Linked DNA regions of Tunicatimonas pelagia. The protein of the gene in region 2 binds, or shares a complex with, the protein of the main gene of each other region. Links are inferred from orthologs where the notes say so. Each region holds a gene or a part of one and is shown on either strand. Other genes may lie near its edges.

The links.
Region 1: the proteins of P0M28_RS13015 (region 2) and smc are in contact, whole or in part, in a crystal structure (PDB 3ZGX), measured with the Bacillus subtilis proteins. The link is inferred for Tunicatimonas pelagia from one-to-one orthologs.
Region 3: P0M28_RS13015 (region 2) and scpB share a complex: the UniProt entries of both Bacillus subtilis proteins name them as parts of the cohesin-like complex. The link is inferred for Tunicatimonas pelagia from one-to-one orthologs.

Annotation. Positions count from the first base shown.
Region 1 is NZ_CP120683.1:5,885,390-5,890,995, forward strand. What follows is about bases 582-4,719. They hold smc (chromosome segregation protein SMC), read right to left. Parts: upstream 4,328-4,719; coding sequence 782-4,327; downstream 582-781. Other genes in these bases: P0M28_RS25240 (hypothetical protein), read left to right, coding at 582-712; P0M28_RS25250 (hypothetical protein), read left to right, coding at 4,612-4,719. Outside these bases: P0M28_RS25235 (hypothetical protein), read left to right, coding at 113-262; more of P0M28_RS25240, read left to right, coding at 374-581; more of P0M28_RS25250, read left to right, coding at 4,720-5,127; P0M28_RS25255 (hypothetical protein), read right to left, coding at 5,306-5,606. UniProt on the Bacillus subtilis protein: Required for chromosome condensation and partitioning.
Region 2 is NZ_CP120683.1:3,061,004-3,065,285, reverse strand. The notes cover bases 551-3,364. They hold P0M28_RS13015 (segregation and condensation protein A), read right to left. Parts: upstream 2,427-3,364; coding sequence 1,674-2,426; downstream 551-1,673. Other genes in these bases: dxs (1-deoxy-D-xylulose-5-phosphate synthase), read left to right, coding at 2,642-3,364; P0M28_RS13020 (lysylphosphatidylglycerol synthase transmembrane domain-containing protein), read right to left, coding at 589-1,677. Also shown: P0M28_RS13025 (nucleoside-diphosphate kinase), read left to right, coding at 11-430; more of dxs, read left to right, coding at 3,365-4,282. UniProt on the Bacillus subtilis protein: Participates in chromosomal partition during cell division. May act via the formation of a condensin-like complex containing Smc and ScpB that pull DNA away from mid-cell into both cell halves.
Region 3 is NZ_CP120683.1:268,564-272,868, forward strand. What follows is about bases 532-3,368. They hold scpB (SMC-Scp complex subunit ScpB), read right to left. Parts: upstream 2,341-3,368; coding sequence 1,723-2,340; downstream 532-1,722. Other genes in these bases: P0M28_RS01055 (AAA domain-containing protein), read left to right, coding at 532-1,658; P0M28_RS01065 (TraR/DksA family transcriptional regulator), read right to left, coding at 2,353-2,736; P0M28_RS01070 (NAD(P)H-dependent oxidoreductase), read right to left, coding at 2,874-3,368. In the rest of the region: more of P0M28_RS01055, read left to right, coding at 1-531; more of P0M28_RS01070, read right to left, coding at 3,369-4,181. UniProt on the Bacillus subtilis protein: Participates in chromosomal partition during cell division. May act via the formation of a condensin-like complex containing Smc and ScpA that pull DNA away from mid-cell into both cell halves.

The DNA.
Region 1 (5,606 bases), 2.8 Mb from region 2 along the record:
CAGTGTGTCTATACGGATATCATCTGCTACGACTCTGCCTTTAGAAGAATCGACGATGCAAGAAACAGATCTTGAACAGTATATCATAATCCACTACCATAACCTCCTAACTATGGAGGAAAAGCTTGCCTATAAACATCATCTAACTGTTAAAAAGGCAGAAGATTCAAGTGAAAAATTAGGGGAAATGCTAACGAGGAAGTGGGGAACAACCAACCTGAATGCTTTTTTTACCTACTACAATATTATACCTACTGATTAGTAAATTTGTAACTCATAAAGAGAGGAGAACATATATGTCCAACATAGCGAGTAGCCAGCACTATTTGAAACACACTCTCTTTTCGTAACAAAAATGGCTACATTTCAGGCTATGATCATTCTAGTTCCTTGGTTCGTCAAACTAATTACTTTCGGATTTGCCCGAGCAATTACCTTCTACCCATTTGTATTTCTGACTCAGGCGAATGATCGGAGTAATACCCGGCTAATGAACCATGAGCGAATCCACCTACGGCAGCAGCTTGAATTGTTTATTATTCCGTTTTACCTGTTATACTTCGGCGAGTATCTGACTCGAAGGCTACAAGGTAAAAATCATCGCGAAGCCTACCGGGCAATCAGTTTTGAGCGAGAGGCCTACGATCAGGAAGTACAACTAGATTATTTAGCCAACCGACCAATTTTTGCTTTCCGAAAATACCTACTATAATGATGAGTGAATAATGACGGATGATGAATAAATGCCATATATTACTCATTATTCATCCGTCATTAATCATTATTGTGAGACTGTTTCTCGTAGATCTACCGGAACTACGCGGGAGACGCCTTGCTCGATCATGGTTACTCCGTAGATCACGTCGGTACTGGCCATAGTGCGCTTGTTGTGAGTTACGATAATAAACTGCGATTCGCTGGAAAATTCCTTGATGATATTATTGAACTTATCAATATTGGCATCATCGAGCGGAGCATCCACTTCGTCAAAAATACAGAAGGGTGCGGGCTTCAGCAGGTAAATAGCGAATAGCAGTGAAGTAGCGGTAAGTGTTTTTTCGCCTCCCGAAAGCTGATTAATGGTGAGCGGTCGTTTTCCCTTGGGGCGAGCCATAATCTCAATTGAGGAGTCGAGTGGGTTGTCTGGATCAGCTAGCTTAAGTTCGCAATCGTCTTCTTCGGTGAATAGTGTGCGGAATACCCGGATGAAATTTTCTCGGATTTGCTCAAAGGCCGCCATGAAGGTTTCGCGGGCTACGGCATCAATTTCGCCGATGGTGGTCATCAGCGAGTCTTTGGCTTGCAGCAGATCGTTTCTTTCGCTGCTGATGAAGTCGTAACGCTGCTTAATTTCGTCGTAGGCTTCCATCGCCATCGGGTTAATTGGCCCAATCTTACGAATACGCTCCCGTATTTTTTCCAGCTTGGTATTCATCGCTTCCAGCTCTTCGTCCGTGGGCTGTACTTCCTCTTCGCCCGCGGGAGTGAGCAGCTCTTTAGCATCTAGATCAAACTCCACCGAAAGTCGCTCCTGAATGCTCGTCAGTTCTAGCTGAATGCTATTAAGCTGATTTTGCAGTTCCATAATCAGCGTATCTTGCTGGCTGCGCGACCGTTGTAAATCCCGAATAGCCTGCTCGCTTTTATCAATATTACCCCGATAAGCGTAGTAGTCGCGCTCAGCTTCGTTTACTCCGGCTTCAATGGCTTGCTTCTCGTCATACATCGCGAGTAGCTCGTCTTCGCCGACATCATTACTATTGAGCAGGTCGGTTATGTTCTGCGTATTAACCTCTAGCTCCTGCTGATTCTTAGCGATGTTCTGGATGCCTTTTTCGTGGGACTCTTCTTTGAAAGTAATCTCTTGGCTGAGCGATTTTAGGGTGCTCTCCTGCTGGAAGTAGCGAATCTTCTCCTGATTAAAGGCCGCCGACTTTTCGCTGAGTTGCTCATTTTCTACGGCCAATTGGCTGTTAAGCTGCTGTTGCCGCTCTTTCGCCAACTGAAGTTGCTGCTCAGAATTTTGCAGTTGAGGGGTGACTAGTTCTACCTCTTCTTCCAGTTGGGCGATGAGCACCAGCGTAGCATCTTGCTGCTGTGCCTGGCTCGAGAGCATTTCCGAAAGCTGCTCCTTCTTGGAAGCAAAGGTGGCGTAATCTTGCTGCAAGCGATTAATATTTCGCTGAATCTCGATAAGATCGGAAGCGTAGGACTGCTGACGGAGCTGTTGCACTTGTTGCTGTTGCTCGAGCAAAAACGCTTGCTTGTCTCCAATTTGCTGCTTTAGGTTACCTAAATCTTCTTTCAGTTTTTCCAGGTTTTTAGCCCGGCCCAGTCGCTTGCCCTCAAACAGACCTACTGAGCCTCCCGACAAGCGAAACGGCTGCTGCACTACTTGACCGTCGGCGGTAATTAGCGAATACGTTTCCTGAGGAGATAGATCAGGTAAATTAGTGACGTAGACTTCGTTGAGTAAAAACTGAATCAACCGTTGGTATTTAGTGTCGTACTCTACTACGTTTAGTGCCGGTTTGGCATTGTCGCCCATTGTGCTTTCGGCTCGTTGGGGTACGAACTGTTGCAACTCATCCAGTAGAAAGAAATGGGCCTTTCCCTGGGCGGCATCGCCCAGTAGCTGAATGGCTTCCAATGCCTGCGCCCGGCTGTCTACTACGAAGTAGTTCATGTAGGGTCCCAGGTAGTTTTCAATACAAACCCGGTACTGTTCAGGGCAAGTAACTACGTCGGATAGGAGCGGGGCTTTTTTGGCCCAGTCTACGTTTTTCTTTAAGAACTTAATGGCCTCGGGAAAACCCTCCAGGTTATCGACTAACGACTTCGTAAGGTTGTATTCATTTTGCAGTGCATCCTGCTGCCGGTTGAGTGCCGTTATTTCTTCTTTAGTTTGCTCAATCTGGCCAATCAGAGCTACAATACGATCTTGTAGTTCGGCTTCCTGTTGCTCGGTATCTTCCAGTTGTTGTTCCCGCTCCTCAATTTGCTCACGAATTACCACTGCTTTTTGGTCAAATTCCGTGAGGTCGGCATTACGGGCGGAGGTGTTTTCGGTGCTTTTTTCTAGCTCCAGCCGGGTGGCATTCAGTTGCATCTGCTTGATCTCTAGCTGCTTTTGAAGCTGATACACTCGCTCCTGCTGCTCCTGAGCAACGTCATCAGCTTCAGCTACTTCGTCTTTTAAACCCCGCGTTTGCGACTGAAAAGTGCGGTGTTCTTCTTCCAGTTCAGTGACTTGCTGCTGAATCTGTTCCAGGGATTCGACCGCCGAAGCTTTTTCCCACTGAAGCTTTTCCAGATGCTCGGCAGTAAGGTCTACCGTCTCTCGGTCTTGCTTGAGCAGTGCATTGAGGCGATCTTTGCGGTCTTGCAAAAATTTAAGTCGCTCATTCTTTACCTGCTTATCGCTTTCCGCATTACGAATAGTAGCTACGTGCTCGTTCAGGGTTTTTTGGCGCGAAGCGAGCAGTTGCTCTTTTTGTACCAGGTCAGTTTTTAGTTGAGCTAGTGTCGCTTCCTGTTCGTCTACCTGCCGACTTAACTGAACCTTGCGGTCAGTTTCATTATCAAGTTGCTGCTTTGCTTCCGTACTCGCTTCTTGCGAAGCCCGAACTTTCGATTTAGCGAGCGTAATGCTGAGTTCTTTGTATTCTTCTTTGGCCTTGTAGTAGCGTTCGGCTTGTTTGGCTTGGCGCTCTAGCGACTTAAGGTTTTTCTCAATTTCAAACAGCAGATCTTCCACCCGATCCAGATCATCGTCGGTAGCCCGCAGCTTGCGTAGCGTTTCCTTTTTACGAATGCGGAATTTGCTTACTCCCGCCGCTTCTTCAAACAAAGCTCGCCGAGAGCCGTCTTTGTCATTCAGAATATCGTCTACCATTTTCAACTCAATAATCGCGTAGCTGTTGGAGGCGATACCGGTGTCCATAAATAAAGTGACGATATCTTTCAGCCGACAGGGCACACCGTTCAGCAGATATTCGCTGTCGCCACTGCGGTAGTAACGACGGGTAATAGTCACTTGGGTATATTCGGTAGGGAGTAGATTACGGGTATTGTCAAAAGTGAGGGATACTTCGGCCAGTTGAGTGGCTTTGCGCTTTTTGGTGCCGTTAAAGATGATATTCTCCATCTTATCGGAGCGCAGCATCCGTGATTTTTGTTCGCCCAGCACCCAACGGATAGCATCCACTACATTAGATTTTCCGCAGCCATTCGGCCCTACAATACCTGTGATACCCCGGTCGAACCGAATAGTTACTTTATCGCCAAAACTCTTAAAACCTTTTAGTTCTAGTGTAGAAAGTTGCATATAATCCCTTCAAAATCAATCAGATAATTGGCAGAAAAGGTTATGGATAAGGGTGATAATTTGCCTTTTTGCCCTCGAATTAACGGCGAATATAGAGGAATTTGGAAGATTCAACGAAGAAAAAAATAGTTTTATAACTGTTTGGGGTGGGTAGTGTTGTTGTACACGGTGTTTGGGTGTTAATGTGTTCGTGAGTATCTTGAACTCTTGAACTCTTGAACTCTTGAACTCTTGAACTCTTGAACTCTTGAACTCTTGAACTCTTGAACTCTTATAAGACTTAGATGGAAAACTATTTAGAGCTACTCATATTTCTGGCTTTTGCCGCTTTTTCTTTTTTCTCTCGCTTTCTTAACAAGAAGAAGAAACCTCCAACTCAGGGAACAGGTGAGTACGAAGGTTACGAAGATATTCCTCAACCTGAAAAGCCTGTAGTTGATCCCGACGTTCCAGAGAAGAAACCAGTTTCCTTCGAAGATATTCTACGGGAGATGATGGGAGAAAGTAACCCGCAACCGGCTCCACCACTGGACAAGCCGAAGCGAAAGGTCGAGAAGAAATTGAAGGAACAAACGCGGGTGGCTCAGCAAACCGCCCGAGAGGCTCAACAAGTAGCTAAAAAAGCGAAGCGCATTACTGATAAAATATCGCTAGAAGACAGTGGTAAGCGTATTGAGCCGATTGAAATCACCCCAGAAAAGAACAGTGTAGCTCAGGAAGTGGCCGAAGCACTTAGTAACCCCAAAAGTGCTCGTGAAGCCATTATTCTAAGTGAAATTATTAACCGAAAGTATTTCTAAAATGAAATTAGTCATTCTGTAAAGCATTTCACACCATTTTAAATAGTCTTCACTAACTATCCGGCAATACGCGCTAAAATATCCATTTGTCTGTGACAAACTCTTGTACGCATAGCGAACAGCTAATAAAGACCAGTTCGCTGAGCCAGAATACTTCTTTCTACAAAAATAATAGTTACTATTCTTCTGGGTTTGTAAACCTCCCTTCTATACCACCCGAGTTACTGAATCGTTCGTATTCCCTTCCTTGCCATTCTTGCAGACCAAAACTCTTAAGCTCACTCGATAGAACAGACTTGTTCCCTCCTGATATATAGAAATGTATGTTGCCGTACTTACATATACTAATAAAATAGTAGGCATCCTTAGGATATAAAAATATATACTCGGGGGCTGATGCATCACAACGCGCAATCCAAAATAGGTGTTGTACCATATCTTTCACCGACATAGTATCCAACACATACGCTTCATCGTAA
Region 2 (4,282 bases):
ATTAAGAAACATGGCAGGAAACCGAACCTTTTCTATGATTAAACCTGATGCGGTAGCGGAAGGCAATATTGGCGCAATTCTGAAAATGATGGAGGAAGCAGGCTTTCGCATTGTGGCGATGAAAAAGACGCAGCTTAGCAAAGCAACCGCTGGAAAATTCTACGAAGTGCATAAAGAGCGTCCGTTTTACAACGACCTGACCGACTACATGTCGTCGGGGCCGATTGTAGCATTAATTCTGGAAAAAGATAATGCGGTAGCCGATTTCCGTAAGTTGATTGGAGCTACCAACCCGGCTGATGCGGAAGAAGGTACCATCCGTAAACTCTACGCCAAGTCAATTGAAGCCAATGCGGTACACGGCTCCGATGCCGATGAAACGGCGCAGCAAGAAGGTAGCTTTTTCTTCGCTGAGACTGAACGGTCTTAACACCTACAAACTTTTGCCGAGGTGTATTTTTAACCGGGCGGATTATAGTCAACGCATTGAAAACGCACACTAGAAAACGAAAACAACCGAAGTCTTTTGCCACTGAGCAAGAGACTTCGGCTGTTTTATTAAAGAGATACCCTACCTACTCTCGTAACCTACTTCAGTATTTCTACGGTAGGTGCTTTCTTCTCTTCCTCTTTCTTCTTAAAAAAGACTCTTTTTATCCACCTAGGTAGGAAAATTGCTCCCAGCAACAAATAAGGATAATAGGTGAGCATTCGCCACAAAATGTTGGTGACAATGGTGTAATCACCCAAAAATTCGTAGAAAAACTGATTGAAGAAAAACTCGGCGGTACCGCTACTGCCAGGGGTGGGAGAAACCAGCATTACAATCCACATCATTAGGTGGCGACAAAAGATTAGCAGATGTTCGCTCCAGCTTACTTCCGCAAAAGCAGTTACTAAACAATTCAGCACTGCGTAGCGGGCTATCCAAATGAGGAAAGTGAAGAGCAAAACAGAAATCCAGTATCGTCCGCGTTTACCGCGTAGTTGTTTTGAAGCTAAAATCACCTCATCACCGTGATTATTAAGATGGTGCTTCCACCGCCGGATAAACGGAAGGTTTCCAATCCTAAGCAAAAACCACTTAAACCCTCGCGGACGAATTAGCAAAGCATAAGCCATAATGGATGTGTACACCGCAATAAGGCTATAGCTTAGTAGAAAGAGCACCTGCAAGCTATTGCCTAGCTGCACTTGCATATCTTCCGAATCGGGAAACAACTCCTGTTTGGAATACAGCAATGCCAAGGGCGACATTACTAAAAAGAACAGGTTATCCAGAATGGCCGTCAGCATCACGTAAGCTAAGGCTCGCCCAAACTTAATTCCCTCCTTCATGAGCACAAACACCACAATGGTGGTTCCGCCAACCACCGAAGGAGTAACGGCTGATGCAAATTCCCAAAGAATGATTACGTAGATGCTGCTCTCCCAGGTAAGATCATGATTGGTTAGCACTTTAATCCGGTACACGTAGCCGGTGTCCCGGATAAGAATAACTAAGAGAGCCAGAAACAGTGGCCACAGCTCCGCATCAAAGATTAAGCTGAGCTTATCCGCCGAAAAATCAGGATCACTGATGAATAGATACGCTACAATCCCGACTCCAATCAGTACCGGAACCCAGATTCTATTTGGATTAAGCGTTTTAAAAATTTCTTTGGAATTAATATTCATGCCTGCTCCGCATCTTCCGTTCGGTATACCCAAAAATTGTTGTAGCCTTCGCCAATCTTAATGGTTATTTCACTGATTTGTAATAGTTCTAAAATGGCTAAAAAGTTAAAAATTACCGCAATTTTATTCGGGTTATGTTCAATAATCGTTACAAAGGAGACATCACGAGGCTGCTTACTTAACAACTGTCGGATAAATCCCTTTTGCCCTTCTACGGTGTACGGATACTGCACTACACGGTGCGAGTTATCCTTTTTTTCTTCGGTAAATCGAACCCACACCTTCTCATAAACTTTCAGTAGTTTATATAAATCTACGTGCTGTAGTTCGGTTTCTACCTGCTGCTCCTGCGCCAATGCCCGCAACTCCTGCATCACATTCCCTCGCTCGTACTGCTGCATACGCTCCTCCTCCATCGCTGCTAACTCCTGCACCACTGATTTGTACTTTTTGTATTCTAGCAAATGTTTAACTAGCTCATCGCGCGGATCTATTTCTTCACCTTCCTCGTTCAGCACCGGACGAGGGAGCAGAACTTTAGCTTTAATCCGCATCAGCGTAGCTGCTACCAGTATAAACTCGCTGGCTACCTCAATGTTCATTTGATCTAGCTCATGCAGATAGCTCAAAAAGTCGTTGGTAATTGTAGAGATCGGAATATCATGAATATCTAGCTCATCGCGCTCAATAAAGAACAGTAGTAGATCAAAAGGGCCTTCGAATAAGGGTAGTTTAATTTCAAAACTCACAACAGAGCTACTTTAGTTGGTCAGGCAAATCAAATTAAAGCTGGCCAGTTATGAGTTGACCAACACAAATTTATAATATAATCGGGCTAATTCGCTGTCCGTTTGGTGAAAAAACTGTTCTTTTGCATTTTCGTACAATTAGTTACAGCCAACCCAACCGAATAAACAATTGAACTGAATGGTAGTTTTCTTACCACATCATTAAACCACTCACTATGCTGATTAAACCCGGCAAATTGTTATCTACTGTTAATAGCCCCACTGATCTTAAACATTTAACCGCCGAACAACGGGTGCAACTCGCCACCGAGCTACGGCAGTTTATTGTTGATAATGTATCTGTTTACGGAGGGCACTTCGGAGCCAGTTTAGGAGTTATTGAGCTTACAGTAGCCCTTCATTCGGCTTTTAATACCCCCTACGATCAACTCGTCTGGGATGTGGGACATCAAGCTTACGGTCATAAGATTCTGACCGGGCGGCGAGATAATTTCCATACCAACCGATTGTATAATGGCCTTTCGGGCTTTCCGAAGCGTAGTGAAAGCGAGTACGATACTTTTGGGGTAGGGCACTCGTCTACTTCCATTTCCGCCGCATTAGGCATGGCAGTAGCCTCTAAGTACCAAGGAGATAAAAAGCGGCAGCATATTGCCGTGATTGGTGATGGAGCTATGACCGGGGGAATGGCCTTTGAGGCAATGAACCACGCCGGAGTTTCAGATACCAATCTGCTGATTGTTCTGAACGATAACTGCATGTCTATTGATCCTAATGTGGGGGCACTGAAGGATTATCTGACGGATATTACCACCTCTCAGACGTACAACAAGGTTCGTGATGATGTGTGGAGGTTACTAGGTAAAGTAAGTAAGTTTGGTACGAATCCCCAAGAAATTGCTTCTAAGGTAGAAAGTAGCATCAAATCATTTTTACTGAAACAAAGTAATCTATTTGAGTCGCTTAACCTACGCTACTTCGGTCCGGTAGATGGGCACGATGTGAACCATCTGGTCAGCGTGATGGAGGACTTGAAGAAGATTCCCGGGCCAAAAATTCTGCACTGCGTCACGGTAAAAGGCAAAGGCTACTTGCAAGCCGAGAAAGACCAAACCAAGTGGCATGCTCCGGGTAAATTTGATAAAGTAACCGGAGAGATTCGTAAGAAAGTACACGATACTCCTCAGCCTCCTAAGTACCAGCACGTATTTGGCGAAACTATCGTAGAATTAGCCAAGGAGAATGAGAAGATTGTCGGTATCACTCCGGCTATGCCTTCGGGTTCCTCAATGAATATTATGATGAAAGAAATGCCCGACCGGGCATTTGATGTGGGAATCGCCGAGCAACATGCAGTTACTTTCTCGGCTGGGCTAGCTACACAGGGGTTGATTCCGTTCTGCAATATTTATAGCACTTTCATGCAGCGAGCCTACGATCAAGTAGTGCACGATGTCTGTATCCAAAAACTTCCGGTAATTTTCTGCCTCGATCGAGCTGGAATCGCCGGAGCCGACGGTCCCACCCACCACGGAGCGTACGATCTGGCGTATATGCGTTGCCTACCCAACATTGTGGTCTCCGCCCCAATGAATGAAGCTGAGTTACGCAATCTGATGTATACGGCTACCCAATACAAAGAAGGAGCTTTTTCAATTCGTTACCCCCGAGGACAGGGAGTGATGCCGAATTGGCGTACTCCAATAGAAGAAATTCCGGTAGGCACCGGACGATGTGTACAGGATGGTGAAGAAGTAGCGATACTAACTATCGGGCACGTCGGAAATTATGCAGTAGAAGCTTGTGAAGCTTTGGCTCAAGAAGGCGTACATCCAGCCCACTATGATCTCCGCTTT
Region 3 (4,305 bases), 2.8 Mb from region 2 along the record:
GCCCCTCGGTATCTGGGGTGGTGAACGATGTACGCAAGCATCATATGACGATCACGTTGAACGTTAGTGAGCTACCCTCCTGGATCAACGAAGGTAATTTAGGGGTGGATTTGCTGTTTGATGAGATGGCTTACCGCGAGATGGAAAAAGCCCTAAAGAAAGTCATTGAAACTAAAGACCCTCGCTTACTAGATTTGCGCTCGGTTCTATTGGGTGAGCAATCGGCTACGTTCACCAAGGATAGCTTAGGAGGGGCAATAGGTTTGCTCAATGAGAGTCAGAATCAGGCATTGCAACGTATTCGGCAGGCGCAAGATGTTGCTGTAGTACACGGGCCGCCCGGCACTGGCAAAACAACCACATTGGTTCAATCAATTATTCAGACGGTACAACTGGAAAAACAAGTGCTGGTATGCGCTCCCAGCAATGCTGCCGTTGATTTATTAACCGAAAAACTGAGTGAACAATCATTAGACGTAGTTCGGCTAGGACATCCGGCTCGGGTAACCGAACAAAACTTAAGTCGCACTATTGATGCTCAAATTGCACAACACGGATACTACAAAGATCTTAAGGCGTTGCGACGGCGCTCCGAGGAAATGCGTAGCCTAGCCCTGAAGTATAAGCGAAATTTTGGTCACTCCGAACGTCAGCAGCGAAAACGACTACTCGGAGAAGCTTCCGGACTGCGGAATGAAGCAGAGCAACTGGAGCATTACATTGTAGCTGATATACTATCCAAATCGCAAGTGATTGCCTGTACGCTGGTCGGTGCGGCCAATAACCTCATCAAGGGGTTTCGCTGCGATACCGTATTTATTGATGAAGCGGCTCAAGCTTTGGAAGCGGCCTGCTGGATTCCTATTCAGAAAGCGCAGCGGGTGATATTTGCGGGGGATCATTACCAACTTCCTCCTACCATTAAATCCTTCGCAGCGGCTCAGCAAGGGTTGAATGTTACTTTATTTGAAAAGTGTATTGATCGGCAAAAGAAATTGGGTAGTCCGGTAGATGCACTCTTACAAATGCAGTACCGAATGCACCAGAAGATTATGCAGTTTTCCAGCCATTATTTCTACGACGATCAATTAAAAGCAGCCAGTTCCGTACAAGACATTACTCTGACTGAAAATCAACCACCGCTCGCTTTTGTGGATACTGCTGGTTGTGGCTTTAATGAGAAAACCGACCCCGAAACACTCAGCACCTTCAATGAAGAGGAAGGACAACTGCTGCTGCGTCACTTGAATGCTCTGGTGGAGGATTTGACTCCGCAATTTTTCTTGGAAAACCAGGTTCGTATCGGAATTATTACCCCCTACAAAGCGCAAGTAAAATTTCTTACCGAGCATTATCTTTCGTATGAATTGCTGTCGGATATTCAGCCGCTTATTACTATTGATACCGTGGATGCTTTTCAGGGAAGAGAGCGAGAAATAATTTACATTAGCCTAGTGCGCTCTAATGCCAAAGGCGAAATCGGCTTTCTTAAAGACATCCGTAGAACCAACGTAGCCATGACTCGAGCCAAGAAAAAGCTAGTAATTTTCGGCGATAGCGCCACTTTAGGAAATCATCCGTTTTACAGCGAGTTATTGGATTACGTACAACAATCCGACGCTTACCAAAGCGCGTTTGAGTACATTTATCCCGGCTAATTGCTCATATCGTATCACCTGAAAGTAAAGAAGGATGATCGGTGGTTTCCTGGAAACAGAGCAATCATGTCGGGGAATGATCTTGCGACGTATCCTGGCTAGAAATTTGATTTTCGGTAAGCGAATCAATAGCCAATTCCCCAATTTCATTGCTTTGAGAAAAATCTTTGGGTAGCGGCAGTTCCTGAAGATTATTGATACCGAAGTACTCCATAAACTTATCAGATGTTCCGTAGAGTAACGGACGCCCGACTGTTTCGTCTTTCCCTTTAATTTCAATCAGCGATTTTTCTAATAGTTTCTGTATAGCGTAATCGCAACCTACTCCTCTTATTTGCTCAATCATTGATTTAGTGATTGGCTGTTTGTAGGCAATTATTGAAAGCGTTTCTAAGGCAGCGGTAGAGAGCCTCTTTTTAGATTGTTGCTTTAACAGAATACTGATGCTGGCTTGGTAAGCGGGTTTCGTCAGAAATTGATACCCTTCGTTAATCTGAACGATATGATAGGAGTAACGTTCATCTTCGTACTCCTTCACTAAGTTCTGAATTTCAGCAAGTACATCTTCTTGCGAAACTTCAGTATCGAACATTTCAGTGAGGCAACCAATAATATCGGCCAGGGAAATAGGGCTATCGGCGCAAAAGATAAGCGCTTCAATATGCTTTTGAAGAAAGTTCAAGGTCAACTAGTTTTACTGCTGTTTTAGTTTGGCTTCAATTGAATGGCGGGTGTGAGGAACTGCCCGAAGCCGCTCCTTAGAAATTAGCTTACCCGTATCAATACAAATACCGTAAGTTCGGTTCTTGATTCTGGCTTTGGCATTCTCTAACTGAATAATAAACTTCTGCTGACGGGCGGCTAATTGGCTTAAACTCTCTTTCTCCAATGTATCGGCGCCGTCTTCTAAAAGCTTAGTGTTCCCTACTGTGGTATCGGTGCCATTATCATGAATTCTACTCAGCGATTGTTTAATATTATCTAACTCTTCCTTGGCTTTCGCTAATTTACCATCAATAATTTCTTCAAACTCCCCTAACTCTTCATCGGAGTATCGTTTCTTTTCGTGTTGTTGCATCATTTTAGGATTTAAATCCGATTGGCAGGCAAAATTAATTCTGCCCGCCAATTCTCAAAGCTTCCCACTGTATATTTTTACAATGGCATCAGCTAGCTTAAAAGTTCGCCAGTGGGTAAAGTATCTCCGAAAAATACCTAGCCAACAGCCACCGGCTTAGGGGCAAAATGCGCTAGCTGCTCCTGGTACAATTGGAATGAAAGCTGGTCATTCAGAATTTCTATATCATCGAAGGTGATGATTGCATCCTTAGCAACGTCTCTCTTCAATTTTACCCCTTCGGTTAACCCGATGGGCAATAAATTTTCGGAACGACTAGCCTCGTAGTTTTCACAAACCCCGTAACTCGTATACCCACCAAAGCCATCTAGCGTATCGCCGGCTTTTAGATTCTGTTTGGCCGCCGTCACCACTTCAACTACTGGCCCGTCTAAAGGTGCCATCACTGCATCGTTGAAATGGAATGTGCGAACAATAGAATTGGGCACTTCAAAAAAGCATAAGTGATAAGGGGTGTAAAAGCTATAAAGAGGCCCCTTCCCTAATTTTAAATAGTTTAAGTAATCTTTAGACAGCGGATCATCAGTAGTGGCGAATACATAAACCCCCGGACCGGGTTTGGGTCCTACCGCATAATCAACAATACCCCCGAGCGACTTCAGCTCATCAATGTCGTATAGCTGAGTTAGTTCATCAACGTGATCGGTTGATCGGAAGGCGTTCATGCCGCGCTTGTTTACCACCATTCCGGTTGCATTAGCTACCGAGGCTTGCTCAAAGGCGATTTTAGTACCATCGGTAAAAGACGTAATCATATTTACATTCTGACCGGCTTTCTTAGCATACTCAGCCATATCATCCGGATTTTTGTGGAAATCCAAAAAGCCTTTAATATTTCCGGCTACTAGCGGATCAAACCCTAACCCCTTCACAAACCGATATAAGTTCATGATAACGCCCGGTTGGTCACCATCACTTCCCGTTAAAATCACACCTGATTGATCGGCATAGTATTTAAGAATAGGGCCTAGCGTAGCATCTAGTTCGGCGTTGAGCAAAACTACTGGCTTATGGTGTTTAACCGCATTTAAGACTGATGAGGCGGCGTAATCAATTGTACCCGTGGCCTCTACAATAATATCAACTCCGTCTGCCTCACAAAGAATAGAGGAATGTTGGCAAACCGCATACTGTTCGTGACTAATTGCATCGCTAAGCTGGCTAGCATTATTTACAATCGCAACATCGGTAATACCGGCTTGGTGGTAGCAGCCTAGTGCTTTGTCTATAGTACGATTGCTAATCGCTACTACTTTCATTCCAGATGTATAACGCTCAATCTGGTTAATTAGCCCTTTAGACATGTAGCCAGCACCAATAATTCCCACCCGGATTGGGTTACCTATATTTTCTCGAAACTGTAAAGCTTTGTCAGTAATGATCATTATGAGAGAAATTTGTTTACAAACGCAAGATACATCATAAATGTAATTTTTTCAAAGAAAATTATAAAAATTAATATAAAATCTATTCAAATGTCTCAAATTGGGAAAATTTCTCTTAAATACT